One region of the Pseudomonas sp. H2_D02 genome, then DNA from elsewhere that is predicted to be linked to it. Evidence: predicted binding sites of a transcription regulator. Region 1 holds the regulator's gene; each other region holds the start of a gene.
The links. The regulator FliA, encoded in region 1, starts transcription of late flagellar genes. The targets are predictions, from matches to a motif close to CTAAAGTTTNNNNNNNNNNNGCCGNTAA.
Positions count from the first base shown of each region.

Region 2: a site for FliA is predicted at 3,385-3,412, ahead of AB4N42_RS00960 (methyl-accepting chemotaxis protein). Genes of this name have one in related genera too.
Region 3: a site for FliA is predicted at 4,065-4,092, ahead of motA (flagellar motor stator protein MotA). Genes of this name have one in related genera too.
Region 4: a site for FliA is predicted at 4,117-4,144, ahead of AB4N42_RS25460 (flagellar protein MotY). Genes of this name have one in related genera too.

Region 1 is NZ_CP162816.1:2,472,751-2,480,020, forward strand. Features, by position in the region: gene flhF (flagellar biosynthesis protein FlhF) at 1-1,343, shown strand, start outside; gene fleN (flagellar synthesis regulator FleN) at 1,460-2,290, shown strand; gene fliA (RNA polymerase sigma factor FliA) at 2,287-3,030, shown strand; gene AB4N42_RS11520 (chemotaxis response regulator CheY) at 3,198-3,569, shown strand; gene AB4N42_RS11525 (protein phosphatase CheZ) at 3,588-4,373, shown strand; partial or broken gene AB4N42_RS11530 (chemotaxis protein CheA) at 4,402-6,664, shown strand; gene AB4N42_RS11535 (protein-glutamate methylesterase/protein-glutamine glutaminase) at 6,713-7,270, shown strand, end outside.
Region 2 is NZ_CP162816.1:208,249-215,518, reverse strand. Features, by position in the region: gene AB4N42_RS00965 (methyl-accepting chemotaxis protein) at 1-1,300, opposite strand, end outside; gene AB4N42_RS00960 (methyl-accepting chemotaxis protein) at 1,437-3,341, opposite strand; gene AB4N42_RS00955 (16S rRNA (uracil(1498)-N(3))-methyltransferase) at 3,457-4,164, opposite strand; gene tatC (twin-arginine translocase subunit TatC) at 4,161-4,958, opposite strand; gene tatB (Sec-independent protein translocase protein TatB) at 4,955-5,368, opposite strand; gene AB4N42_RS00940 (twin-arginine translocase TatA/TatE family subunit) at 5,379-5,666, opposite strand; gene AB4N42_RS00935 (phosphoribosyl-ATP diphosphatase) at 5,691-6,023, opposite strand; gene hisI (phosphoribosyl-AMP cyclohydrolase) at 6,016-6,414, opposite strand; gene ubiB (ubiquinone biosynthesis regulatory protein kinase UbiB) at 6,544-7,270, opposite strand, start outside.
Region 3 is NZ_CP162816.1:27,459-34,728, forward strand. Features, by position in the region: gene AB4N42_RS00130 (trimeric intracellular cation channel family protein) at 1-54, opposite strand, end outside; gene orn (oligoribonuclease) at 301-843, opposite strand; gene rsgA (small ribosomal subunit biogenesis GTPase RsgA) at 953-1,984, shown strand; partial or broken gene motB (flagellar motor protein MotB) at 2,100-3,141, opposite strand; gene motA (flagellar motor stator protein MotA) at 3,145-3,996, opposite strand; gene AB4N42_RS00155 (HDOD domain-containing protein) at 4,164-5,702, shown strand; gene AB4N42_RS00160 (rhodanese-like domain-containing protein) at 5,746-6,561, shown strand; gene asd (archaetidylserine decarboxylase) at 6,579-7,270, shown strand, end outside.
Region 4 is NZ_CP162816.1:5,532,524-5,539,793, forward strand. Features, by position in the region: gene AB4N42_RS25440 (PA3496 family putative envelope integrity protein) at 1-109, shown strand, start outside; gene AB4N42_RS25445 (response regulator transcription factor) at 164-790, opposite strand; partial or broken gene AB4N42_RS25450 (hypothetical protein) at 1,269-1,509, shown strand; gene AB4N42_RS25455 (argininosuccinate synthase) at 1,676-2,893, opposite strand; gene AB4N42_RS25460 (flagellar protein MotY) at 3,022-4,023, opposite strand; gene pyrC (dihydroorotase) at 4,210-5,256, shown strand; gene rnt (ribonuclease T) at 5,253-5,930, shown strand; gene AB4N42_RS25475 (peroxiredoxin) at 6,143-6,745, opposite strand; gene AB4N42_RS25480 (bacterioferritin-associated ferredoxin) at 7,051-7,269, shown strand.

The DNA.
Region 1 (7,270 bases):
TGAAGCGTTTTTTCGCCGCCGATATGCGTCAGGCCATGAAGCTGGTACGTGACGAGCTGGGCGCTGAAGCAGCCATCATTGGCAATCGCCGGATCGCTGGCGGTGTCGAGCTGACGGCTGCGCTGGATTACAAATTGTCGGCGCTGGCCCCGCGCGTTCCGAACATGGAACTCGAGGATGAGCTGCGCAAGACCCAGTCGCGTATCGCCAGCGCCCAGGCCGAATTGAGCCTGCGCAGCAGCGAAGGCGCGGCGAGCGCTGGCACCAATCGTCAATTGTTCGCCGGCCAGCCATTGACCGCAGGCCTGCCGCTGACCGCCGCCGAACCGCTGGTCGAGGCCACGCCGGCCGAGCCGCGTCGCCCGGAGCCGGCGCCTGCTGCGCCTGCCCGCGGTGTCGACCCGCGCGCCTTCGACTCGATGCGCTTCGAACTCAACAGCCTGCGTGAGCTGATGGAAGTCCAGCTCGGCTCGCTGGCCTGGAACCAACTGCAAGGCAGCCGTCCAGCCCAGGCCAACCTGTGGCGTCGCCTGCAACGCATTGGCTTGTCCGGCCCGTTGGCGCGCGATCTGCTGGCGCTGATCAACGGCATCGAAGAGCCTCGCCAGGCCTGGCGCATGCTGCTGGCGCACCTGGCGCGGATGATCGCCACGCCGGAAGTCGAGCCACTGGAGGAGGGCGGAGTGATCGCCATGGTCGGCCCGGCCGGCATGGGCAAGACCACCACCCTGGCCAAGCTCGCGGCCCGTTATGTCCTCAAGTACGGCGCGCAGAGTATCGCCCTGGTGAGCATGGACAGTTTCCGCATCGGCGCCCAGGAACAACTCAAGACCCTGGGTCGGATCCTCAATGTGTCGGTGACCCATGTGGACCCGGGCCAATCCCTGGCCCAGGCGCTGGAGCCGCTGATGCGCAAGCGCGTCGTGCTGATCGACACCGCCGGCCTGCAAGCCAGCGATCCGGCCCTGCGCATGCAGCTGGAAAGCCTGGCCGGACGTGGCATCAAGTCAAAAAATTATCTCGTGTTGGCAACCACCAGCCAGAAACAGGTTCTAACCGCCGCATACCACAGCTACAAACGCTGCGGGCTGGCCGGCTGCATCCTGACTAAGCTGGACGAAACGGCAAGCCTGGGCGAGGTGTTGAGCCTGGCGATCGGTCATGAACTACCGGTGGCCTACCTGACCGACGGGCCGCGGATCCCGGATGATTTGCATCTGCCGCGCCGTCATCAACTGGTCAGTCGTGCCGTGAGTGTGCAAATGCAGGAAGAACCCAGCGAAGAAGCCATGGCTGACATGTTCGCTGATATCTACCACAGCCCGACCAAGCAGGTTGGCTGAGGTATTCATGAATATTTTTTGTACCTACATCGATGGTCTGCCATGCATTGTTCCATATGTGAACGCGCAGCCAGTAATGTGGCCTCCGTCTAAGTAAGACAAGGTAAAGAACGAACATGGGCAGCATGCATCCCGTACAGGTGATCGCGGTGACCGGCGGCAAAGGTGGCGTCGGCAAGACTAACGTGTCAGTGAACTTGTCCCTGGCCCTGGCAGAGCTAGGCCGACGGGTCATGTTGCTGGACGCCGACCTGGGCCTGGCGAACGTCGACGTGCTGCTGGGGCTGACACCCAAGCGCACCCTGGCGGACGTGATCGAAGGCCGCTGTGAACTGCGCGACGTGCTCCTGCAGGGGCCCGGCGGGATTCGCATCGTGCCGGCCGCTTCCGGCACCCAGAGCATGGTGCACCTGACCCCGGCCCAGCACGCCGGCCTGATCCAGGCTTTCAGCGACATCGGCGACAACCTCGATGTGCTGGTGATCGACACGGCTGCCGGCATCGGTGACTCGGTGGTCAGTTTTGTCCGCGCCGCCCAGGAAGTCCTGCTGGTGGTCTGCGACGAACCGACGTCCATCACCGACGCCTACGCCCTGATCAAGCTGCTTAACCGCGACTATGGCATGAACCGGTTCCGCGTCCTGGCCAACATGGCCCAGAGCCCGCAGGAAGGACGCAACCTGTTCGCCAAGTTGACAAAGGTCACGGATCGCTTCCTGGACGTCGCCCTACAATACGTCGGCGCAGTGCCTTACGACGAAAGCGTACGCAAGGCCGTCCAGAAGCAACGTGCCGTATATGAAGCCTTTCCACGTTCCAAATGCGCGCTGGCGTTCAAGGCGATCGCCCAGAAGGTCGATACCTGGCCACTGCCCGCCAACCCACGCGGGCATCTGGAATTTTTCGTCGAGCGTCTTGTGCAACAAACAGCAGGGCCCGTGTTATGACAGCCAGCGGTTACAACCATCTCTACAAAAAATCGGCACGGGACGCCCAGTACGAATTGATCGAGCGTTACGCGCCATTGGTCAAGCGCATCGCCTATCACTTGCTGGCACGCTTGCCGGCCAGTGTCCAGGTCGAAGACCTGATCCAGGCGGGCATGATTGGCCTGCTGGAAGTGGCGAACAAATACGACGCCAGCAAAGGCGCCAGCTTCGAGACCTATGCCGGTATCCGCATTCGCGGCGCCATGCTCGATGAAGTCCGCAAGGGCGATTGGGCACCGCGTTCAGTGCACCGCAATACCCGTATGGTCAGTGACGCGATTCGCGCGATTGAAGCTAAAACCGGGCGTGACGCTAAAGATCATGAGGTTGCGGCCGAACTCCAATTGAGTCTCGACGATTATTACGGGATTTTGAACGATACCTTGGGCAGTCGCCTGTTCAGTTTCGACGACCTGTTGCAGGACGGCGAACACGAAGGGCTGCATGAGGATGGCGCAAGTGCTCACATGGAGCCATCGCGCGACCTGGAAGATGAACGCTTCCAGAGTGCGTTGGCGGAAGCGATTGCCAATTTGCCGGAGCGTGAGCGACTGGTCTTGGCGCTGTACTACGACGAAGAGCTGAACCTCAAGGAAATCGGTGAGGTCCTGGGGGTCAGCGAATCGCGGGTCAGCCAGTTACACAGCCAGTGCGCGGCCCGTTTGCGGGGGCGTTTGGGGGAGTGGCGAGCACGCTGACAGGCGGTGCGGAGATGCTGCGAGCGGGGCAGGCATGGCAAGTGCCACGCCAGTCTCCATCCGTTGTGCTCCAGACCGTTGTCGAGTGTTGTGCCGGATTGATTGAAATGGCGCGTTCAGGTGCTGGGCGCGTTTAAGACTGCTTGGAGGTCGAATTGGACAAGAACATGAAAATCCTCATCGTTGATGACTTCTCAACGATGCGGCGGATCATAAAAAACCTGTTGCGTGACCTTGGGTTCACCAACACGGTCGAGGCCGACGATGGCACCACTGCCATTCCGGTTCTCAACAGCGGGAGCATCGACTTTCTGGTGACTGACTGGAACATGCCTGGCATGACCGGTATCGACTTGCTGCGCCATGTGCGCGCCGACGAAAAACTCAAGCACCTCCCGGTGCTGATGGTGACTGCCGAAGCCAAGCGCGAGCAGATCATCGAAGCGGCCCAGGCCGGTGTAAACGGCTATGTGGTCAAACCCTTCACGGCCCAGGCGTTGAAAGAGAAGATCGAAAAAATCTTCGAACGCATCGGTTAACGGCGCCACGGGGGAGCTATGGACAACGAATCTTCAATGGGCGATTTCGAATCGACCCTGAAAAAACATGCCCGCGAACTGGTCGACAGCCTTGAAAAGGGCCGCTTCGGCGATGCGGTTCAAATGATTCATGAGCTCAACCAGACCCGGGATCGTGGTCTGTACCAGGAAGTCGGCAAGCTCACCCGTGAACTGCACAGCGCGATCGTCAATTTCCAGATCGATCCGAACATGCCGCAGGCCGAGGAAGTCTCGCAGATTACCGACGCAACCGAGCGCCTTGGCTATGTGGTCAAGCTGACCGAAGCCGCGGCCAACCGCACCATGGACCTGGTGGAAAGCGCAACGCCCCTGGTCAACGGCCTGAGCGAGGAAGCCCAGGCGTTGAGCACCGATTGGGGACGGTTCATGCGTCGCGAAGTCGGCGCCGAGGAATTTCGGGAGCTGGCCCGGCGGGTCGACGGTTTCCTGACACGCAGCAGCGCCGAGAACCGCGCCGTGGCAAGCAACCTCAACGACATTCTGTTGGCCCAGGATTACCAGGACCTCACCGGTCAGGTCATCAAGCGCGTGACCCAACTGGTCACCGAAGTGGAAAGCAATCTGCTCAAGCTGGTGTTGATGGCTAGCCAGGTCGACCGCTTTGCCGACATCGAACACGACCGTGAAGCGATGCTTGCTGAAAAAGATCCACAAAAACATCTCTCTCAGGGTGAAGGTCCGCAGATTCATGCCGATAAAAGAGAAGACGTTGTGTCCGGTCAGGACGATGTGGACGATTTGCTGTCCAGCCTTGGATTTTGATTTAGCCCTATTTTAGGAGCAGCCATTAATGAGCTTCGGCGCCGATGAAGAGATCCTTCAGGATTTCCTGGTTGAGGCCGGCGAGATTCTAGAGCAACTGTCCGAACAGCTGGTCGAGCTGGAAAGCCGACCTGATGATGCGGATCTGCTCAATGCAATTTTTCGCGGTTTCCACACTGTAAAAGGAGGCGCCGGCTTCCTCCAGCTCAATGAGCTGGTGGAGTGCTGCCACATTGCCGAGAACGTGTTCGACATCCTGCGCAAGGGTGAGCGTCGCGTCGACTCGGAACTGATGGACGTGGTGCTCGAAGCGCTGGATGCGGTCAACAGCATGTTCAGCGAAGTGCGCGAGCGCTCGCCGATCACCCCGGCCACACCCGAGCTGCTCGCCGCGCTGTCGCGCCTGGCCGAGCCGCAGTCGGCTGACGAAGCCGCGCCGGTGGCCGAGCCTGTTGTGGAAGAGCCGGTCGCCGAGGAATCGGGCGACATCACCGACCATGAATTCGAATCGCTGCTGGACTCGCTGAACGCCGTCAAGGCCGAAGCCGAGGCGCCAGCCGCACCTGCTGCGCCAGCCGCCGACGGCGCTGCCAGCGATGAAATTACCGACGATGAGTTCGAGTCGCTGCTTGACCAGTTGCACGGCAAGGGCCAGTTCGCCCCCGATGCGGTCGCAGCGCCGGCTGGCCCCGGCTGCGCCAAAGGCAGCGGGGGATAACTCCGACATTACCGACGACGAATTCGAGGCCTTGCTCGACCAGTTGCACGGCAAGGGCAACTTTGCCGTCGATGCGCTGGATTCGGCCATCGCCTCCGCGCCAAGCCCGGCCAAGCCAGCGGCCGCGGCAGCGGGCAGTGACCTGATCAGCGACCACGAATTCGAATCGCTGCTCGATGAGCTGCATGGCAAGGGCAAGTTCAGCGAAGTCGGCAAGGCTACCGCCGCGCCCGCCGCTGCAACCACCGCCGCCGCGACAGCCGCACCCGCCGCGAAGGCGGCGCCCAAGCCGGCCGCCAAGGCCCCGGAACCGAAGGCCGAGACACCGAAACCCGCTGCTGCCGCCGCGCCGGCGCCAGCCCGTGCTCCGGCGGCCGCGCCTGCGGAAAAACCGGCCAGCGAAGCCGAGACCACCGTTCGGGTCGACACCGCGCGCCTGGACGAGATCATGAACATGGTCGGCGAACTGGTGCTGGTGCGTAACCGCCTGGTGCGCCTGGGTCTCAACAGCCAGGACGAAGCCATGTCCAAGGCCGTGTCGAACCTCGACGTGGTCACGGCCGACTTGCAGACCGCGGTCATGAAGACCCGGATGCAGCCGATCAAGAAAGTCTTCGGGCGCTTCCCGCGCCTGGTTCGCGACCTGGCTCGCCAGCTCAAGAAAGAAATCAACCTGGAACTGGTGGGTGAAGAGACCGACCTCGACAAGAACCTTGTCGAAGCCCTGGCCGACCCGCTGGTCCACTTGGTGCGCAACGCGGTCGACCACGGCATCGAGTCGCCGGAAGAGCGCGAAGCCTCGGGCAAGGTCCGCAGCGGCAAGGTGATCCTGGCCGCCGAGCAGGAGGGCGACCACATCCTGTTGTCGATCTCCGACGACGGCAAGGGCATGGACCCGAACGTCCTCCGAGCGATCGCGGTGAAGCGTGGCGTGATGGACAAGGACGCGGCCGATCGCCTGAGCGACACCGAGTGCTACAACCTGATCTTCGCCCCGGGTTTCTCGACCAAGACCGAGATCTCCGACGTATCCGGTCGTGGCGTGGGCATGGACGTGGTGAAAACCAAGATTTCCCAGCTCAACGGCTCGATCAACATTTACTCGACCAAGGGCCAGGGCTCGAAGATCGTCATCAAGGTCCCGTTGACCCTGGCGATCATGCCAACCCTGATGGTGATGCTGGGCAACCAGGCGTTCGCCTTCCCGCTGGTCAACGTCAACGAGATTTTCCACCTCGACCTGTCGCGCACCAACGTGGTCGACGGCCAGGAAGTGGTCATTGTGCGGGACAAGGCGCTGCCGCTGTTCTACCTCAAGCGCTGGCTGGTCAGCTCCGCCGCCCATGTCGAGCAGGGCGAGGGCCACGTGGTGATCCTTTCGGTGGGCACCCAGCGGATCGGCTTCGTCGTCGACCAGTTGGTGGGCCAGGAAGAAGTGGTCATCAAGCCGTTGGGCAAGATGCTCCAGGGCACCCCGGGCATGTCCGGCGCCACCATCACCGGCGACGGCCGCATCGCGTTGATCCTCGATGTGCCAAGCATGCTCAAGCGCTACGCCGCCCGGCGTATTTGATTCTGGAGGGGCGCGGCCCGACGCCGCGCCTCGTCTAACGGAGTGTTTATGGTAGTTAAAGTCCTGGTGGTGGACGATTCGGGGTTTTTCCGCCGCCGCGTCTCGGAAATTCTTTCGGCGGACACGAGCATTCAGGTCGTCGGTACGGCGACCAACGGCAAAGAGGCAATCGATCAGGCCCTGGCGCTCAAGCCGGACGTGATCACCATGGACTACGAGATGCCGATGATGGACGGCATCACGGCGGTGCGGCATATCATGCAGCGCTGCCCGACCCCGGTCTTGATGTTCTCCTCCCTGACCCATGAAGGCGCTCGGGTCACGCTCGATGCGCTGGACGCCGGGGCGGTGGATTTCCTGCCGAAGAACTTCGAGGACATTTCGCGCAACCCGGACAAGGTCCGCCAGTTGCTGTGCGAGAAGGTCCACAGCATTTCCCGCAGCAACCGCCGCGTCAGTGCCTACAGCGCACCGGCGCCTGCGCCGACTGCTGCCCCAACGCCAACGCCAACGCCGTCTTCGTCTTCGTCGAGCAGCTTCAATCCGGCGCCGGTTCGCAGTGCTCCGGCACCTGCACCTGCGCGCCCGGCGCCAGCCAGCCCGTCG
Region 2 (7,270 bases), 2.3 Mb from region 1:
CGCCTTCACGGGCCTGTTGGTCGGCGGCGACGGCGGCTTCGGAGGCTTCCTCGGCGTTGCGCGCGACTTCCTGCACCGTGGCGGTCATTTCGTGCATGGCCGTGGCGACCTGATCGGTTTCCACTTTCTGACTGTTCACACCGGCGCTGGTCTGTTCGGTCACGGCCGACAGCTGTTCGGCGGCGCTGGCGATCTGGGTAACCCCTTCACCGATGCCACCGATCAATTGCCGCAGGCCCACGGTCATGCGTTGCATGGCGCGTTGCAGTTGGCCGAGTTCGTCGCGGCGTTCAGAGGTGAGGTTATGGGTCAGGTCACCCGCGGCGACGCGTTCTGCCACCTTCAGGGTCTCATCCAGAGGACCGACGATCTGCCGAGTGATGAGCAGGGCGGCGATCACGCCAAATAGCAGGGCCAGGGCGGCGGCTGCAATCAGGATGCTCTTGGCCTGGGCGGTGTCGCGGTCGCGCACGGCGGTCTGTGACACGGTGAGCTTCTGGCTGGAGTCGATCAGGATCTGGCCTTGCTCGCTCATGCGCTGCAGTGCGGCACCGTTATCGAGCTGGGAGTCGCGGAACTGGCTGACCGCCGCTCGATAGAGGTTCATCGAGTCGCTGGCCTGCTGGAGCTTGTCGGCATGCTCCTCGGGCAACTGGGCTGGCAAGCGAGCCAGCAGCTTCAAGACATCGGTGATTGCATCGATGGCCGGCTGTTGGGCCTCGCTTTTGCCGCTGTAAGTGTAACCGCGGACCTGGTAGCGGGCCTGCTGGATCGCCTTGCTCAGGGTCACGATGTTGTTGAACTGGGTGATGTCGCCGCCTTGCAGCAGCGCTTTTTCCACTTCGGCGACCCGCGCCACGGTGTTATCGGCGCTGGCGCCCAGCTTGCTGCGGGCATCTTCGCGACTGACGGTGGCACTGGTCATCTGGGCGAAGGCGCTTTTGTACTCGGCGACGGCGGCCAGTTGCTGGTCGATCAACGCGATGTCGGCGGGCTGTTCGATCAATTCGCGAGCGGTTTTCAGGCCTGCATCGAGCTTGCCAAGCAGGTCGTCGACCTGTTGCGGGCCTTTCTCGCCCCGGGTGGTGTTGTAGTCGATGCTGGCCAGGTTCAAGTCCTTGCTCAGGTCGTTGAGACCGGCAATGAACCCGAGCTTGTCGCCGCGGCTGATGACATTGCCCAGGCCGGACCAGCCGGTGAACGCGATCATCAAGGTGAGGAGCAGCACCAGGCCGAAGCCTGCGCCGAGTTTGCGATTCACGCTTACATTTCCCAGACCCTGGGCAAGCCACCGGAACATGCTGATACTCCCTTGGAGCGCTGATTTGGTTTTATGGGGACTGTATCGGCGGTTTGGGAGGGATCTGTAGGGGATTGTCAAGATTTCGTGGCGAGGAGCAAGCTCCCTCGCCACAGGGTTATGCCGGCCGTTCTGGTCAGACCTTGAAGCGTCCTACCAGCGTTTGCAAATGAACCCCCAGCCGTGCCAATTCGGCGCTGGAGGCAGCGGTCTCTTCGCTGGCGGCGGAGGCCTGCTCGGATACATCGCGGACGTTCAGCACGCTGCGGTTGATCTCCTCGGCCACGGCGCTCTGTTGCTCGGCGGCGGCGGCGATCTGTTGGTTCATTGCCTGGATCGCCGAGACGGTGCGGGTGATGTTCTCCAGGGAACCGCCGGCGCGGCGGGTCAGTTCGACACTGCTATCGGTCAGGCCGCGGCTGCTGCCCAGGCTGCTCGCGACCTTTTCGGTACCCGTCTGCAGGCCGGCAATCAACTCTTCGATTTCCTCGGTGGATTTCTGGGTGCGCTGGGCGAGGCTGCGGACTTCATCGGCCACCACGGCGAAACCACGACCGGCTTCACCGGCACGGGCCGCTTCGATGGCCGCGTTGAGGGCCAGCAGGTTGGTTTGTTGGGCGACGGACTTGATGACGTCGAGGACGCTGCCGATCTTGTCGCTTTCGCGCTGGAGCTGGCCCATCGCTTCGGTAGAGTTGCTCACTTCCCTGGACAGGCGTTCGATCTGGGCGATGGCTTCGCCCACCACTTGGTCGCCCTCGCGGGCCTGCTGGTCGGCGGCGAGGGAGGCCTCGGAGGCTTCCTCGGCATTACGCGCCACTTCCTGCACCGTGGCCGTCATTTCGTGCATGGCGGTGGCGACCTGGTCGGTTTCCACTTTCTGCCTGCTGACTCCGGCGCTAGTCTGCTCGGTGACGGCCGAGAGCTGCTCGGCGGCACTGGCAATCTGCGTAACGCCTTCGCTGATGCCGCCGATCAATTGCCGCAGGCCCACGGTCATGCCTTGCATGGCACGCTGTAGCTGGCCCAGTTCGTCGCGGCGCTCGGAGGTAAGGTTGTGGGTCAGGTCGCCTGCGGCCACGTGTTCGGCCACCTTGAGGGTCTGGCCCAGCGGGTCGACGATCTGTCGGGTGATTATCAGGGCTGCGATCACGCCGAACAGGAGGGCCAGCGCAGCGGCCGAGACCAGGAGAGTATCGGCCTGGGCCGCTTCATGGTTGCGCACCATCGTCTGGGACGCGGTGAGATTCCTGCTGGCCTCGCGTAGCACGACCCCCAGGTCCGACATGCGCTTGATGGCAGCTGCGTTGGCAGTCTGGGCGTCATGGAACTGGCTGACCGCTGCACGATAAGCCTTGAACGATGCACTGGCCTGCTGCAGCTTGGCGGCGTGTTCATCGGCCAGTTGCGGTGCAAGATTGTCGAGGGTTTTCATCGCGTTATCGATGGCATCCAGCGCGGGTTGCTCGGCGCTGGCCTGGCCACTGTAGGTGTAGCCGCGAACCTGATAGCGGGCCTGCTGGAGTGCTTTTGCCAGGCTCGACACACCGCCGAGTCGTGGAACGCTATCGCCTTGCAGCATGGCGTTTTCAACGTCGGCGACATGGGCCACTGCGTTATCGGCGCTGGCGCCCAGTTTGCTGCGGGCATCCTCGCGACTGGCGGTGGCGCGGATCAAATCGGCGACGACAGTCTTGTACTCGGCGACAGCCGCCAACTGCTTATCGATGATCGCTACATCGGCCGGCTCCTCGATCGATTGGCGGGCGCTCTGTAGCCCAGGCTCCAATTTACCGAGGAGATCGTTGAGGTCACCTGGGCCTTTTTCGCCACGGGTCGCGTCATAATCCATGCGCGCGGAGCGCAGGTCCTTGGTCAGGTCGTTCAGGCTGGCGATGAGTCCCAGCGTGTCGCCGCGAGCAACTACCTTGCTCAGGCCGGTCCAACCGGTGAAAGCGATCATTACGGTCAAGAGCAGTACCAAGCCGAAACCGAAGCCGAGTTTGCGATTAACGCCTACGTTACCTAGCCATCGGAACATGCCGGTACTCCCTTGAAGGGCGGAACTGCTTTTTATGATAGTTGTATCGGCGCGATGTGGGAGGACAGGAGAAATGCGTTAGATGCGTTTGGAATACCCTTGCAAACGATCAGGATCAGAATAGCCGCGCAAGCAACGCCGTCACCGCGGTCTCGACCCGCAGGATCCGCTCACCAAGCTGCACCGGCTGCAGGCCGGCCTTGCCCAGCAAGTCGATCTCATAGGGAATCCAACCGCCTTCGGGGCCGATTGCCAGGGTCACCGGTTCGGTCAGTGCCCGGGGGCAGGGCGGGTGGTTGCCGGGGTGGCCGACCAGCCCGAGGGTGCCCTCGGCGATGGCGGGCAGGCGATCCTCGACGAAGGGTTTGAAGCGCTTCTCGATGACGATTTCCGGCAGCACGCTGTCCCGGGCCTGCTCCAGCCCCAGGATCAGTTGTTCACGAATCGCCTCGGGCTCCAGGAACGGCGTCTGCCAAAAACTTTTTTCCACCCGATAACTGTTCACTAGCACCACGCGCGGCACGCCCATGGTCGCCACGGTCTGGAACACGCGCCTGAGCATCTTCGGACGCGGCAGTGCCAGCACCAGGGTCAAGGGCAACTTGGCCGGTGGCGGCTGGTCCAGGGTCACTTGCAGTTCGGCTTCGCGAGTTTCCAGGCGCAGCACCTGGGCCGTGCCCATCAAGCCGCCGATGCGCCCGACCCGCAGGCTGTCGCCGACGGCGCTGCGGTGGACTTCCTGCATGTGCGTCAACCGGCGATCGCTCAGGACGACGCGGTCAGGCCCGATGAAATCGGCCTCTTCGAGCAGCAGCAGGTTCACGCTTGGGTCGCTGGCGGCTGGTCGTTGTGGTCATCGACCGGCTGGTCCTCGGGTTCATCTTCCCGGCGCTTGCGCACCAGGCCACCGAACAGGATACCGATTTCGAACAGCAGCCACATCGGCACGGCCAGCAAGGTCTGGGAGAAAATGTCCGGCGGCGTGAGGATCATGCCGACCACGAAGCAGCCGATGATCACGTACGGGCGGATTTTCTTCAGATAGGCGACATCGACCACGCCGATCCACACCAGCAGCACCACTGCTACAGGAATCTCGAACGCCACGCCGAAGGCGAAGAACAGCGTCATGACGAAATCCAGGTAGCTGGTGATGTCGGTCATCATCTCCACGCCCGCCGGGGTGGCGGCGGCGAAGAACTTGAAGATCAGCGGGAACACCAGGAAATAGGCGAAGGCCATGCCGGTATAGAACAGCAGGATGCTCGACACCAGCAGCGGCACGGCGATGCGTTTTTCATGCTTGTACAGGCCCGGTGCGATGAAGCCCCAGATCTGGTGCAGGATCACCGGGATCGCCAGGAACAGCGAGACCATCATCGTCAGCTTCAGCGGCGTCAGGAACGGCGATGACACGTCGGTGGCGATCATCGTCGCGCCCGCTGGCAGGTATTCGCGCAGCGGCGTGGAGACGAAGGTGTAGATCTGCTGGGTGAAGGAGAATAGCCCGGCGAAGATAATGAAAACCGCCGCGACGCAACGCAGCAGGCGGGTGCGCAACTCGGTGAGGTGCGATACCAGCGGCATTGGCTGGTCGTTTTCAGGGATATCGCTCATGGGGCTCGCGGCGGCAAAGTGGGATCGTGGGGAGTCGGTGTGGTCGCAGGAGCCGGATCGACCGGCTTCGCGGGTTCGGCCACTGCTGGCGCCGCTTCGACAGTCGGTGCCTGGGGCGCAATCGTCGGCTCGGCTACGGGCTGGACCGGCGTAGGCTCCTGCTGGGTCGGCGTGAAGATTTTCCGCGCTTCCTGCTCCAGGGACAGGATGTGTTCGTTGTGCAGTTGCCGACGGATGTCGTCGGCACCGATTTCACGTTCAACTTCCTGTTTGATCGCGTTGAAGCTGCGCTTCAGGCGCCCGATCCACAGACCGGCGGTACGCGCAGCGCCCGGCAGGCGCTCGGGGCCCAGCACCAGCAGGGCGACGAGGCCGACGAGCAGCAGTTCAGTGAAGCTGATCCCAAACATTAGTCAGTGCTCACGAGTCTTTGCGGGTTGGCTCTTCGACTTTCTGGGCCTGCACGTCGATGGTGTTCGGCGCATTCACCGGCTGGGTGGCCTGCGGGTGTACCGGTTGGGCCGGCTGCACGGGTTGAGCCTGGGAGGTCGCCGGGTCGGCCGGTTTTTCGTCATCGTTCATGGCCTTGCGGAAGCCCTTGATCGACTCGCCGACATCGGTGCCGAGGTTTTTCAGTTTCTTGGTGCCGAATACCAGCACCACGACCACCAGAATGACGATCCAGTGTTTCCAGTCAAAGATACCCATGTGGCTACTCCTCTCAAAAATTGATCAGGCGGACGGGCGCGAGGCTTTCTCGACGTGCCCGGACAGACCGAAGCGACGGTCCAGTTCATCCAGTACGGCCTGCGGATGCTGCCCCAGTTGGGCCAGCATGACCAGGCTGTGGAACCACAGGTCGGCGGTCTCGTAGATCACGTCGCTGCAGTCGCCGCTGATGGCGGCGTCCTTGGCGGCGATGATGGTCTCGACCGACTCTTCGCCGACCTTTTCCAGAATCTTGTTCAAGCCCTTGTGGTAGAGGCTGGCGACATAGGAACTGTCGGCCGCGGCGCCCTTGCGTTCTTCCAGCACCTGGGCCAGGCGGGTCAAGGTGTCAGTCATGGGAGTGTCCTGAATAAATGGCATGCGGGTCCTTGAGCACCGGGTCGACGGTTTTCCAGTCGCCGTTCTCGAAGACGCGATAGAAGCAGCTTTGACGGCCGGTATGGCAGGCGATTTCGCCGACCTGCTCGACCATCAGGATGATGACGTCGCCGTCGCAATCCAGGCGCATCTCATGCAGGTGCTGCACATGCCCGGATTCTTCACCTTTGCGCCACAGCTTGCCACGGGAACGTGACCAGTAGATGGCGCGGTTCTCGGCGGCGGTCAGGGCCAGCGCTTCGCGGTTCATCCAGGCCATCATCAACACGCGCCCGGTCTTGTGATCCTGGGCGATGGCCGGCACCAGGCCGTCAGCGTCCCACTTGATCTCGTCCTGCCAGTTTTTCATCTTGGGTCCTGGGGCAGCGGCAAGCTTTAAGCTTCAAGCTGCAAGTAAAAGCGATTCTGTGTGGTGCTTGCGTTGATAGTTCACCCATGAACTTGCGGCTTGCAGCTTATCGCTTGCAGCTGCTTCGTGCTATCGACGAACGACCAGATACAAACCAACGGCCACCATGATGCCGGCGGGCCAATGGCCCAACTGGCTTAACGGACCGCCGGCGGCCAGCACGGCGCCTCCGCCCAGGTGGGCTGCGCCGAGCAATCGCAGGAACCAGTCATCCTTGCGTCGGTGCCACGGCGGCGCCGGGTCGTTGGCGTGGGGTTGGGACATGCGTTCGAGCAGGTCACGGGTCATGTTGGCCAGGTGGGGAAGCTGTTCGAACTGGCTCTGGACGTTGCCCAGCAAGGCTTTCGGACTCATCCGCTCGCGCATCCAGCGTTCGAGGAACGGTTGGGCGGTGTTCCACAAATCCAGATCCGGATAGAGCTGGCGGCCGAGGCCTTCGATGTTCAGCAGGGTTTTCTGCAGCAGCACCAATTGCGGCTGCACTTCCATGTTGAAGCGTCGTGCGGTCTGGAACAGGCGCATCAGCACCTGGCCGAAGGAAATATCCTTTAACGGTTTTTCGAAGATCGGTTCGCACACGGTGCGGATTGCCGCTTCGAATTCGTTGAGCTTGGTCTCGGCCGGCACCCAACCCGAATCGATGTGCAGTTGGGCGACGCGACGGTAGTCTCGCTTGAAGAAGGCGAACAGGTTGCGCGCCAGGTAATCCTGGTCCTCAGGGGTGAGGCTGCCGACGATGCCGCAGTCGATCGCAATGTATTGCGGGCTCCACGGCTGCACGGTGCTGACGAAGATG
Region 3 (7,270 bases), 2.4 Mb from region 1:
GCCAGTCATGGCTTCGGCGGTAATGGCGATCAGATACAGCATCAGCAACATGATGGCGGTCCTTACAAGAAGGCGCGCAGTCTAGCCAGTTTGGGCCGGCACCAAAAGAGGGCAAGGTCCCGCCTCCTGCCTGAGCGTGGCGAGGGGATTTATCCCCGCTGGGCTGCAAAGCAGCCCCAAATACAATCAACACCGACCGGCCTGACACAACCAAACATCAGGTCGAGGGGCTGCTCCGCAGCCCAACGGGGATAAATCCCCTCGCCACAAAAGCTTGCCCGCCAGTCGCTTGGGGTTAGCTCAGAACTTGATGAAGTGCTTGCGGTAATGCTGCAGCTCGGCGATGGATTCACGGATGTCGTCCAGGGCCAGGTGCGTGCTGCCTTTCTGGAAACTGTCGCGAACCTCAGGGGCCCAGCGGGCAGCCAACTCCTTCAGGGTCGAGACGTCGAGGTTGCGGTAATGGAAATAGCTTTCCAGGGATTTCATGTGGGTATACAGGAAGCGACGGTCCTGGCAGATGCTGTTGCCACAGATCGGCGACTTGCCTCTTGGCACCCACTGCTCCAGGAAGGCGATGGTCTGTGCCTCAGCCTCGGCCATGCTGATCTTGCTCTCGCGAACGCGCTGGGTCAGGCCCGAGCCGCCGTGCTGGCGCGTGTTCCACTCGTCCATGCCGGCGAGGATTTCGTCGCTGTGATGAATCGCGATCACCGGCCCTTCGGCCAGGGTGTTGAGGTCGCTGTCAGTGACGATGGTGGCCATCTCGATGATGACATCGGTGTCAGGGTTCAGACCGGTCATTTCCAGGTCGATCCAGATCAGGTTCTGCGGGTTTTGCATGGGGGAGCTCCTCGGCTTAGCTGCGCAGTTTAGCCTAGGCAGCGTCTCGGGCGTGCTAAACTCGCGGCCGTTTTACCCTATTCGCTGCATTTCTTCATACGGAACACCCATGGCCAAACGCCAACTCAATCGTCGTCAGAACTGGCGCATCGAAAAGATCCAGGGCGAGCGCGCCGCCCGTGCCGCCAAACGCGAATCCAGTGCGGTCGAAGCCCTGGAGGGGGGCGACCTGGGTCCTGAACAGACCGGCCTGGTGATCGCTCACTTTGGTGTGCAAGTCGAAGTCGAGGCCCAGGAAGGCGAACTGGCCGGCCAGGTATTCCGTTGCCACTTGCGTGCCAACCTGCCGGCGCTGGTGACCGGCGACCAAGTGGTCTGGCGTGCCGGCAACCAGGGCATCGGCGTGATCGTCGCGCAATTGCCGCGTCACACCGAGCTGTGCCGTCCGGACAGCCGGGGCCAGCTCAAGCCGGTGGCGGCCAACGTCGACATGATCGTCATCGTGTTCGCCCCGTTGCCCGAGCCTCACGCCAACCTGATCGACCGCTACCTGGTGGCGGCCGAACACGCCGGCATCCGCCCGCTGCTGCTGCTCAACAAATTCGACCTGATCGACGAGCACAACGCCCCGGCGCTGAACGCCTTGCTGTCGGTCTATCGGGACCTCGGTTATCCGGTGCTGGAGGTCTCGGCCCATCACGGCAACGGCATGGAGCAATTGCAACGGCAGCTGGACGGGCGCATCAGCGTGTTCGTCGGCCAGTCCGGGGTCGGCAAGTCTTCCCTGGTCAACAGCCTGCTGCCGGAGGTCGAGACCCGCGTCGGGCCGTTGTCCGAACTGTCCGGCCAGGGCACCCACACCACCACCACCGCGCGGTTGTTCCACTTCCCTGGCGGCGGTGAATTGATCGACTCACCCGGTATCCGCGAATTCGGCCTGGGCCATGTCAGCCGGGCCGATGTCGAAGCCGGGTTCATCGAGTTCAACGAGCTGATCGGCACCTGCCGCTTCCGCGACTGCAAGCACGACCGCGAGCCCGGGTGCGCCTTGCTCAAGGCCTTGGAAGAAGGCCGTGTGCACCAGCAACGGATGAACAGCTACCGCTCGATCATCGCCAGCTTGCCGGAGAGCAGTTACTGAGTTGGCTGGACGCCTTTGTGACGAGGGAGCTTGCTCCCTCGCCACAAAGGCAAGCAAGTCTCAAGCAAACCGATACCCACAAAAAAGCCGACATCGATGTCGGCTTTTTTGTGGGTCACTGCGCTGGCGGCTCCGCCGGTTTTGGCGCGGCGTCATCGAACAGGTTCAGGCGTTCTCGCAATTCATGGGCCGGCACGGGCTGTTGGTCCAGCCGGCAGCGCGTTCGGATCCGCCGCCGCGCCGGGTGTTGTCGCCGGCGCTTCGCCTGGAGCGCCTTGGCCCTGGGCAGGGTCTGGCGTTGGATCGTCGGTCTGCGAGCCCTCGATGGCTTTCTGCGCCTTCTTGGTCAACACCACGATATCGATACGCCGGTTGACCGGGTTGAACGGGTCTTTGCGATCGAACAGCGCCGAAGATGCATAACCGACCACCCGAGCCACTTGCTCATCCGGATAGCTGCCCGCCACCAAGGCACGTCGTGCCGCGTTGGCGCGGTTGGCCGACAACTCCCAGTTACCGAAATCACCCTTGCCCACGTAAGGCTTGGCATCGGTGTGACCGCTGATGCTGATCTTGTTCGGCACCGCCTTGATGGTATCGGCCATGGCCAGCAGGATGTCTTCGAAATAAGGCTTCAGGCGTGCGCTGCCAGAATCGAACATCGGCCGGTTCTCGGCATCCATGATCTGGATGCGCAAGCCGTTCGGCGTGATTTCGAACAGGATCTGGTCCTTGAACTTCTGCAGTTGCGGGTTCTCTTCGACCTTGTTCTGCAATTCCTGCAGGAGCAGTTCCAGGCGCTCGCGTTCGACCTGCTCGGCCATGCCTTCGACCTGCTCGGAATCCACCGTCACCTTGTCAGGCTGGGGCTGCGACTTGACCTCCGGGTTCAGGGTGGTGTCCGGCGCCAGGGTCGGCGAGCCGCCCAAGTCGATGATGTAGGGCGTGCCGCTTTCGGAAAAACCGACGGGGTCCTTGAAGTAACCGGCGATGGCGATCTTTTGTTCCGGCGTCGCGGTGGACAGCAGCCACAACACCAGGAAGAACGCCATCATCGCCGTCGCGAAGTCGGCGAAGGCGATTTTCCAGGCGCCCCCGTGATGCCCCGCGGCGATGCGCTTGACGCGCTTGATGATGATCGGCTGATTATTTTCCATGACTTAGCGACCGCGGACCGCTTGTTCCAACTCGGCGAAGCTCGGACGGTGCGCCGGGTACAGGACCTTGCGACCGAACTCCACCGCCAGGGATGGCGGCATGCCCGAGGCCGAGGCCACGAGCGAGGCCTTGATGGCCTCATACACATTGAGTTCTTCCTTGGCGTCATGGGCCAGGGAATGGGCCAGCGGACCGAAGAAACCGTACGCCGCCAAGATACCGAAGAAGGTACCCACCAGTGCCGCACCGACGTGCAGGCCGATGGATTTCTGGTCGCCATCGCCCAGGGACGCCATGGTCACCACGATCCCGAGTACCGCCGCGACAATACCGAAGCCGGGCATGGCGTCGGCGATGCCGGTCACCGCGTGGGATGGGTGCTCCAGGTCTTCCTTGAGGCTGTACAGCTCCATGTCGAACAGGCCTTCGAGTTCATGGGGCGCCATGTTGCCGGACGACATGATGCGCAGGTAATCGCAGATGAACGCCGTCATGCGGGCGTCCTTCAGTACGACGGGGTACTTGGCGAAAATCGGGCTGGCGGCGGCGTCTTCGATGTCGCCCTCGATCGCCATCATGCCTTCGCGGCGGCTCTTGTTGAGGATCTCGTAGATCAGCCCCAAGACTTCCAGGTAGAAGGTGTGGCTGAAACGCGAACTGAACATGCCCAGGGATTTCTTGAGCACGTGCATCGTCATGTAGCCGGGGTTGGCCTGCAAGAATGCGCCGAGGGCCGCACCGCCGATGATCATCACCTCGAAAGGCTGGATCAGGGCTGCGATCTTGCCATGGGAAAGCACGTATCCGCCGAGCACGCTCGCGAACACGACAATGATGCCGATAATTTTAGCCATAGATAGAAAGTACTTATTTAAGTCGGGTTCAAGGTCATATTCGGAAGCTGAAAAATCTCTTCTTCTACTTATCGGCAAAACTGCGCCAGACTATAGCCAGTTCCGGCGAAAAGCCAATTTTGCCCCGCTCCGGGCGCAGATACCCCATGCGATGATCACGTCCAACCATGGCTAACGAAACGAACGTTCCGACACCAAGACCGACCACGCTCGAAGGCTGGCTGAAGCTGCTCCAGGGCGTTCATCTACCGGTGCCCCAGGCCAGTCACGACCTGGTCTGCAAGGCGATCGCAGACAGTCGTCGCTCGTTGCGCGACATCGCCGAGCTTATGCAGGACAGCCCTGCCCTGGCCCTGAGCGTCATCCGCGAAGCCAATCATCACACCCATGGCACCCTGGCGGAGCCGGCGGAAAATCTCGAAGTGGCGATCAACCGCCTCGGCCTCAAGCGCACCGAGGAGCTGCTGGCGCGCCTGCCCTCGCTGCCGGAACACGAGATACCGGTTGCCCTGCGCCAGGTGCAACTGATCAGCCAGCACGCTAGCCAACAGGCCAATGGTTTTTTTGCCAGCCGCCTGGCGCGTCTGTGGCAGGACATCCATTGGGGCAGCCTGTTGTTTCTCTCGCCGCTCTGGCCGTTGGCGCTGACTCATCCGCGACTGCTGGGGGAGTGGGAACTGCGGGTGATCCACAAAGGCGAGCCCGCACGCAAGGTCGAGCGCGAACTGTTTGGCGTCAGCCTGCTGAAAATCTGCCTCGCGCTGGTGGAGGCATGGCGCCTGCCCATCTGGGTGGTGCAAGGCTATCGCCTGTTGCTGAATGAACGCCGCGAGCTGATTAAAGTGTTGCGCATTGCCCGCGACAGCGAACATCCGCTGCGCCAACAAAATCGACTGGATGACGACCCAACGCTGCGGCGCTGGCTCAACCAACCCGCCAACACGGTGCTGCTGGCCAACGGCCTGGCACTGTCGGCGCAACAGGCCTGGGACAGTCCGCACAGCGCTCGCTGGCAATACCTCACGAGCCTGTATCTGCAGATGCCGATGGACGAACTCCAGCAGCAGCTCCACCAGCAAGCCGCCACCAGCGCCCGCCATCACGCCATGCCGGACCTCTGGCACCCGGCCGTGGCGTTGATCTGGCCCTGGGGCAACCGCCGTGTTCACCCTGGCTTGTTGCCAGCCGCGCCGCCCAGCGCACAGGACCTGAGCCAATGGCGCAAGCAATGCGCCGAGCTGCTGCTGGAGCCGAGCCCGTTCAGCAACGCCATGCACCTGACCACCTCGGCCCGAAATGCGTTGGTGGCGTGCGGCATGCGCCGGGTGATGATTTTGATGGCCGACCGCAGCCAGACCAGCGTACGCGTGCATCAGACTGCCGGCCTGCCCAAGGAAGCGGCGGCGATGAGCTTTTCCATCAGCCAAAGCAAAGTCTTGCAGCGCTTGTTGGCCCAGCAAGCCCAGGTTCGCTTGAACCCCGAGAACAACGCTCAATTTTCCGCCTTGCTGCCTCCGGGCCTGCGCGCCTTGTTCCGGGGCGAGCACCTGCTGTTGCGCTCACTGACCTGCAATGGGCGGGTGATCATGTTGGTGGTCGTGGACCAGGGCGGCGGGCCGTTCTCGGACGTGACCGTGCAGGCCTTCGGCAAAACCGTGCAATGCATCGAAAGGGCCCTGCACACCTTTACCAACCGCGGCCGCTGAACTTGCTACAATCTTTTCCCTTTGCGCCCCCAGGAGACCTCACATGCCTGACTTCTCTGGCTTGCCGCTGGTAATCGAGCCGAGCGAGCTCTTGCCGCGCCTCGATACGCCCAATCTGATTCTGGTGGACCTGACCAGCGCCGCGCGCTACAGCAATGGCCATATTCCCGGCGCACGCTTCGTCGATCCGAAACGCACGCAACTGGGCCAGCCCCCGGCGCCGGGCCTGTTGCCGGCAAAGGCCGACCTGGAAGCGCTGTTCGGCGAACTCGGGCATGACCCCGGCGCGGTCTACGTGGTGTATGACGACGAAGGAGGTGGCTGGGCCGGGCGTTTTATCTGGTTGCTCGATGTGATCGGGCATTCGAATTATCACTATCTCGACGGTGGCCTGCTGTCCTGGCTGGACCTCGGCCTGCCAGTGTCGACCGAGGTCCCGGCGTCGGTCGCAGGTCCAGTCAGCCTGGTGCTGCACGAAGAACCCACCGCCACTCGCGAGTACCTGCAAAGCCGTCTCGGGGCCGCCGACCTGGCGATCTGGGACGCCCGTGGCCCGTTGGAATACTCTGGCGAGAAAGTCGTCGCCGCCCGGGGCGGACACATCCCCGGCGCGGTCAATTTCGAATGGACGGCCGGCATGGACCCGGCGCGCAGCCTGCGCATCCGCAAAGACATGCCGCAGATCCTCGAACAGCTGGGCATCACGCCCGACAAAGAAGTCATCACACACTGCCAGACTCACCACCGTTCTGGCTTCACCTACCTGGTGGCCAAGGCGCTCGGTTATCCACGGGTCAAAGGCTATGCCGGTTCCTGGGGTGAATGGGGCAACCACCCCGACACCCCCATCGAGCTTTGAAGATTTAAGGACAGTTAATGAAAAACCGCTTGTTCATCCTTTCCCAGTACCTGCTGCCGCACCACCTGCTGTCGCGGCTGGCCGGCTGCATCGCCGAATGCCGCGTGCGCTGGTTCAAGAACGCCTTCACGGCCTGGTTCGCCAAGCGCTACCAAGTGGACATGTCCCAGGCGCTGGTGGAAGACCTCACCGCCTACGAGCACTTCAACGCGTTTTTCACCCGTGCACTGAAAGACGGTGCGCGACCTCTGGATCAGACCCCCGGCGCAATCCTCAGCCCCGCCGACGGCGCCGTCAGCCAGCTCGGCCCGATCGAGCACGGCCGTGTGTTCCAGGCCAAGGGCCACAGCTTCAGCGTGCTGGAACTGCTGGGCGGTGATGCAGCCAATGCCGCGCCGTTCATGGGCGGCGATTTCGCCACCATTTACCTGTCACCCAAGGATTACCATCGCGTGCACATGCCGCTGGCCGGCACCCTGCGGGAAATGGTCTACATCCCTGGCCGGATTTTCTCGGTCAACCAGACCACCGCCGAAAACGTCCCGGAGCTGTTTGCCCGCAACGAACGCGTCGCGTGCATTTTCGACACCGAGCGCGGGCCGATGGCCGTGGTGCTGGTGGGTGCGATGATCGTCGCGTCCATCGAGACCGTCTGGGCCGGGCTGGTGACGCCGCCCAAGCGCGAGCTGAAGACCTTCCGCTACGACGA
Region 4 (7,270 bases), 3.1 Mb from region 1:
GGTGGTGGAAGTGGCAAAAACCAACCTGAGCAAACGCCGCACCATCGATAACCTCCTGGAAGAGCGTCGCTTGCAGAAGCAACTGGCCGATTACGATTTTGACCTCTGACACGTAAAAGCCTCCCTGGTGGAGGCTTTTTACCGTGTGCCTGTGGCCCTGAACTCAGACCAATCCATTTCGCTGGGCCAATTCGATCAGGTCGACCAGCGAGCGGGCGTTGAGTTTCAACAACAGGCGGGTCTTGTAGGTGCTGACGGTCTTGTTGCTCAGGAACATCGCGTCCGCTATTTCCTTATTGGTTTTTCCGCGAGCCAGTTGCTGCAGGACCATCATTTCTCTCCCGGACAAACGGTTCACCATCTCGGACTCACTGGCATTGCCAAGACTTGAACGTACCGTGTGCAGCGCCTGGTTGGGAAAGTAACTGTAACCCGACAGCACGGCCTTTATTGCACTTAACAACTCGGTCAGGTCCTGTTGTTTGCAAACATAGCCCGCTGCCCCCGTCTGCATGCAACGCATCGAAAAATGCCCGGGAGCCTGGGACGTCAATACCAATACTTTCAAGGGTGAAGGATTGACGGTCAGGCGTGCGATGACTTCCAACCCATCCAACTTCGGAATTCCAATATCCAGGATAACGATATCGGGCATTTGTTCCCGGGCAATCTGTAATGCATCAACGCCATTATCCGTTTCGGCGATAACTTCATATCCATGACGCTCCATTAGTAAACGTACAGCAAGACGAATGACGGGGTGATCATCCACGATCAGCACTTTATTCATGGGCAAATCCAATTTCGCTGTTCGAATTTTTAGAGCATGCACAATAGCCTAGTCATTTTCCCTTGGCATGCCGCTCCCCCTGAGCGCTCGCAGCGAAAGACATAACCTACAAACATCACAGAAAATTCCTACAAATAATCCGCGAAATAATGTGGCATGAATTTTCCGAAAAAATCGAAGCGGCGAATCTGACGCACCGACCCTCCTATGAATGACGCGACTTTTCCTGCACAACAAAACACATTTCAGTTCACATCGACAACACACTCATAAAAAGTAACTGATTTATTTATAGACAAACGGTAAAAATTTCACTCAATCGAATCAGCTTCTGTATAAAAAGAATGGCTCAACACCCTCGACTTAAAAGACATCATTGCGCTTTTTTGGCCAGGCTGTTTTGTTTAGAGCCAACGCATCAAACCCACTCGATTAAAACTTCAATCACCGAGCATAAAATTATCCATGAGCACTTATCATGAACAACACTCAAAGAACCATTACCAACCCCATGACGTTGATTGCCATACTGGCAACGTTATCAGAAACATCCGCAGCGATAGCCTTGCCCTTCCTGGATGATGAAGATCGTGAATGCTATATCTGGTTCCTGATCGGTTTTCCCTTTTACTTGTCGCTGCTGTTTTTTCTCACACTCAACTTTAATTACCGTTCTCTGTATACCCCTTCGGACCTTCATAAAAGCAAACACCTCAAAAAGACCACGAACGGCTCCGCCGGCCGACGCGGCCATGCATTACGCCGAGGAAGGAAAAACCAGCGTCATTTGATGCGTCTTCGTCGGAGAAGAAAACCGTGATCCTGTTCGACGGACAAAAAAACGGCCTGCTCATGGCAGGCCGTTTTTCATTGAACCGGATCAGATCAGAACAGCTTGCGACCCTTGTTCGCCGCGATACGCATGCGCAAGGCGTTGAGCTTGATGAAACCGGCCGCGTCGGCCTGGTTGTAGGCACCGCCGTCTTCTTCGAAGGTCGCGATGTTGGCATCGAACAGCGAATCGTCGGACTTGCGCCCGGTCACGATCACGTTGCCCTTGTACAGCTTCAGGCGCACGACACCGTTCACGTTGACCTGGGAGGCATCGATCATCTGTTGCAGCATCAGACGCTCCGGGCTCCACCAGTAGCCGGTGTAGATCAGGCTGGCGTACTTGGGCATCAACTCGTCCTTCAAGTGAGCCACTTCGCGATCCAGGGTGATCGATTCGATCGCCCGGTGAGCGCGCAGCATGATGGTGCCGCCTGGGGTTTCGTAGCAGCCACGGGACTTCATGCCGACATAACGGTTCTCGACGATGTCCAGGCGACCGATGCCATGCTCGCCGCCGATACGGTTCAGGGTCGCGAGCACGGTGGCCGGGCTCATTTCCACGCCGTCCAGCGCGACGATGTCACCGTTGCGGTAGGTCAATTCCAGGTATTGCGGGGTATCAGGAGCCTTCTCAGGGGAGACGGTCCAGCGCCACATGTCTTCTTCGTGCTCGGTCCAGGTGTCTTCCAGCACGCCGCCTTCATAGGAGATGTGCAGCAGGTTGGCATCCATCGAGTACGGCGATTTCTTCTTGCCGTGGCGCTCGATCGGAATCGCATGCTTCTCGGCGTAGTCCATCAGTTTTTCACGGGACAGCAAGTCCCACTCACGCCACGGGGCGATGACTTTCACGCCGGGCTTGAGGGCATAGGCACCCAGTTCGAAACGCACCTGGTCGTTACCTTTACCGGTGGCGCCATGGGAAATAGCGTCAGCGCCGGTTTCGTTGGCGATTTCGATCAGGCGCTTGGCAATCAGCGGACGGGCGATGGAGGTACCTAGCAGATACTCGCCTTCGTAAACGGTGTTGGCGCGGAACATCGGGAACACGAAGTCACGGACGAACTCTTCGCGCAGGTCATCGATGTAGATTTCTTTGACGCCCATGGCCTGGGCCTTGGCGCGTGCAGGCTCGACTTCTTCGCCCTGCCCCAGGTCCGCGGTGAAGGTCACCACTTCGCAGTTATAAGTATCCTGCAGCCACTTGAGGATCACCGAAGTGTCCAGGCCGCCGGAATACGCCAGAACGACCTTGTTTACGTCCGCCATGCCATCACTCCACGGGTTGTACGGAAAGCCGGGAAGTCTAACGTCCAGCGCGGATAATTTACAGAGGCGCGACAGCTTATGACGACGAAGCGACAGATTATGTCGATTGAGCGACGATCAGGACGGGGTCAGGAAGTGCGTGCAGTTGCCGCGGCAGGCGCAGCCGTCTTGGCCGGAGCAACCGGCGTCGGTGCCTTGCCCGGCGCAGCAGCGGGCGCCACGGCAGGAGTAGCTGGCGCTGGCGCGGCTGTTGGTGGCTGAGGAGCCGGGGCCTGGGTAGCCGCTACACGCTCGAGCTGAACGACGACACGGCGATTCTTGGCCCGATTGGCTGCGTTGGTGTTGGGAACCAGCGGATAGCGCTCGCCGTGGAAACGCACGGTGAACTGGGACTCCTGGAAACCGTTGGCCTTGAAGAAATCCATGACCGCCAGCGCACGACGACGTGACAACTCCCGGTTGGTCAGACGATTGCCGCTGTTGTCGGAATGGCCATCAAGCTCGACATGATTGACGCTCGGGTCAGCCTTGATGAAGTCGAGCATGACCTGCAACTGGGCCTTGGCCTGGGCGTCGAGCTCAACCCCCTCGCCCGGAAAACCGATCTGGGTCTGCTTGATCTGCTCGAAGTTCTTCGGCAACAGTTTCGCTACACAGCCCTGGTAATCGTTGAACGCCTTGTTGAAGCGCACAGGCAGCAGCCGGACTTCGGATACGCGCCCATCCTCGGTATTGCGTCGAATCACCGGACTGCGTCCCTCCATCAGCCCGCTGATCAGACGGCCCGCCTGTATTTGGGAGCTATTGAACAACACGTCGCCACTGCCGATCCGGACCGAGCCCAGATTGATGTCGCCCCGTCCCGGCTGCCACGGCGCCGCAGCCGCCAACAACGTCGCGGAGCCACCACCGAGCATCGGGTTATACGCCTTGAGCCGGAACGTAGCCTGCTCGCCCGCCTTGCGCACGAATTCGCCGCTGCCAAAATCGGTGATCGGCTGACTCAGCCGGCACTCGAACTTGTCACCTTCGACCGTCCACTCAATGCTCTCCAGACGGGTCTGGAAAGTGAGCGCCATCGCAGGAAGGCTGGCAAACACACTGAGCAAGGCTAGATAACGCTGGCGCACGGGAGGCTCCACTGGCTTTTATACGGAAATCGAAAACGCTGGGCATGCCGTTTGGCCGAGACAGGGCACAAAATCGCGGCACACCTGAAGGGGCTATCGGTAACTTGCGGCAAAACTTGATAGCGGGTGCCCGGATCAGTCTTTTCCGGTAGCATTCCCCGGAGATTTACCCGCCTGGAAGCCCCCATGTCCGACCGCCTGACCCTGCTGCGTCCCGACGACTGGCATATTCATCTTCGCGATGGTGCTGTGTTGACCCATACCGTCGCCGATGTCGCGCGCACTTTTGGCCGCGCCATCATCATGCCCAACCTGGTTCCGCCCGTGCGCAACGCCGCCGAGGCCGATGGCTATCGCCAGCGCATCCTGGCCGCGCGCCCGGCCGGCAGCCGCTTCGAACCGCTGATGGTGCTTTACCTCACCGACCGCACCCAGCCCGAGGAAATACGCGAGGCCAAGGCCAGCGGTTTCGTGCACGCGGCCAAGTTGTACCCGGCCGGCGCTACGACCAATTCGGATTCCGGCGTCACCAGCATCGACAAGATCTTCCCGGCGCTGGAGGCGATGGCCGAAGTCGGCATGCCGTTGTTGATCCACGGCGAAGTGACCCGGGGCGATGTCGATGTGTTCGACCGCGAGAAAATCTTCATCGACGAGCACATGCGCCGCGTCGTCGAGCGCTTCCCGACCCTCAAGGTTGTGTTCGAGCACATCACCACGGGCGATGCCGTGCAGTTCGTCAACGAGGCCCCGGCCAACGTTGGCGCAACCATCACCGCCCATCACCTGCTGTACAACCGCAACCACATGTTGGTGGGCGGGATCCGGCCACACTTCTATTGCCTGCCGATCCTCAAGCGCAATACCCATCAGGAAGCCTTGCTGGACGCGGCCACCAGCGGCAGCGCCAAGTTTTTCCTCGGCACGGACTCGGCGCCTCACGCCCGCCATGCCAAGGAAGCGGCCTGCGGTTGCGCCGGCTGCTACACCGCCTACGCCGCCATCGAGATGTACGCTGAGGCGTTCGAGCAGCGCAACGCCCTGGACAAGCTCGAAGGCTTCGCCAGCCTGCACGGCCCACGCTTCTATGGGCTGCCGGTGAACACCGATCGTATTACCCTGGTCCGCGACGAGTGGACCGCCCCTGCCAGCCTGCCGTTTGGCGAGCAGACTGTCATCCCGCTGCGCGCCGGTGAAAAACTGCGCTGGCGCCTGCTGGAGGAAAACGCGTGAGTGAAGATCATTTCGACGACGAACTGGACGGCAATGGCGGCTCGGGCGGCCCTCGCCACCCCATGGCTGCCCGCTTCCGGGGTTATCTGCCGGTTGTGGTCGACGTAGAAACCGGTGGTTTCAACTCAGCCACCGATGCGCTGCTGGAAATCGCCGCGACGACCATTGGCATGGACGAGAAAGGCTTTGTCTTCCCCGACCACACCTATTTCTTCCGGGTCGAACCGTTCGAAGGCGCCAACGTTGAAGCAGCCGCCCTGGAGTTCACCGGGATCAAGCTCGATCACCCGTTGCGCATGGCGGTCAGCGAAGAAACCGCCCTGACCGACATCTTCCGTGGCGTGCGCAAGGCGCTGAAAGCCAACGGTTGCAAGCGAGCGATCCTGGTCGGTCATAACAGCAGCTTCGACCTGGGCTTCCTCAACGCCGCCGTTGCACGCCTGGACATGAAGCGCAATCCGTTTCACCCGTTCTCCAGCTTCGACACCGCGACCCTGGCGGGCCTGGCATACGGCCAGACGGTATTGGCCAAGGCCTGTCAGGCGGCCGACATCGATTTCGATGGCCGCGAAGCCCACTCGGCCCGCTACGACACCGAAAAGACCGCCGAGCTGTTTTGCGGCATCGTCAACCGGTGGAAGGAGATGGGTGGCTGGCAGGATTTCGACGACTGATATAGAGCTAGGCTTAGCTCTTTGTGGCGAGGGGATTTATCCCCGCTGGGTCGCGAAGCGGCCCCAAACCTGCCAACTGGGTGTGGCGGACTCACCTTTTTGGGACTGCTGCGCAGTCCAGCGGGGATAAATCCCCTCGCCACAGTATGTATTCAGCCACCCATAAAAAAACCGGCCCATCGAGGGCCGGTTTTTTTATGCCGCGGTTGTGCTTACAGCTTGTCGCCGTGCTCACCCAGGTAAGCGGCTACGCCTTCAGGCGATGCAGTCATACCCTTGTCGCCTTTTTTCCAGTTGGCCGGGCAGACTTCGCCGTGCTCTTCGTGGAATTGCAGGGCGTCGACCAGGCGGATCAGCTCTTCCATGTTACGGCCCAGCGGCAGGTCGTTGATGATCTGCGAACGAACGACACCTTTGTCGTCGATCAGGAACGCGCCACGGAAGGCCACGCCGCCTTCGGACTCAACGTCGTAGGCCTTGGCGATTTCGTGCTTCATGTCGGCAGCCATGGTGTATTTCACCGGGCCGATACCACCGGCGTTGATAGCGGTGTTGCGCCAGGCGTTGTGGGTGAAATGCGAGTCGATCGAAACAGCGATCACTTCCACGTTGCGCGCCTTGAAGTCGTCCATGCGGTGATCCAGGGCGATCAACTCGGACGGGCAGACGAAGGTGAAGTCCAGCGGGTAGAAGAACACCAGGCCGTATTTGCCTTTGATGGCCGAGGACAGGGTGAAGCTGTCGACGATTTCGCCGTTGCCGAGGACGGCGGGAACGGTGAAGTCAGGGGCTTGTTTGCCTACGAGTACGCTCATTGGATATCTCCTGGTGTAGTAACGTGAAAACAAGGTCCGCGCCAGCCTGCCACCTCCAGGCGACAGCCCTGTGACACGAACCCGCTTCGCAAGGACCGACCATCATACACCGCACGTTTGGACTGTCCTCAACGGTTTTTCCACGGCATCGAAAATCTGTTGCGCATGATCGACTCTCCAACCGAAAACCGTTCGTCAGCCCGAAGCAAAGGTGATGAAAGAGTCCTAGAAACCACTTTGACAATCATTCTCGTTAACATTAAGATCCGTCTCAATTGAGTCACAACCAGCGACGGTTCTCACTTATGTATGTATGCCTCTGCACTGGCGTCACCGACGGGCAAATCCGCGAAGCGATCTATGAAGGTTGCTGCAGCTATCGCGAAGTCCGCCAAGCCACCGGCGTAGCCAGCCAATGCGGTAAATGCGCCTGCCTCGCCAAGGAAGTGGTGCGTGAAACCCTCGCCAAAGTACAGACCGCCCAGGCCTCGATCCCTTATCCGGTAGAATTTACTGCCGCATAAA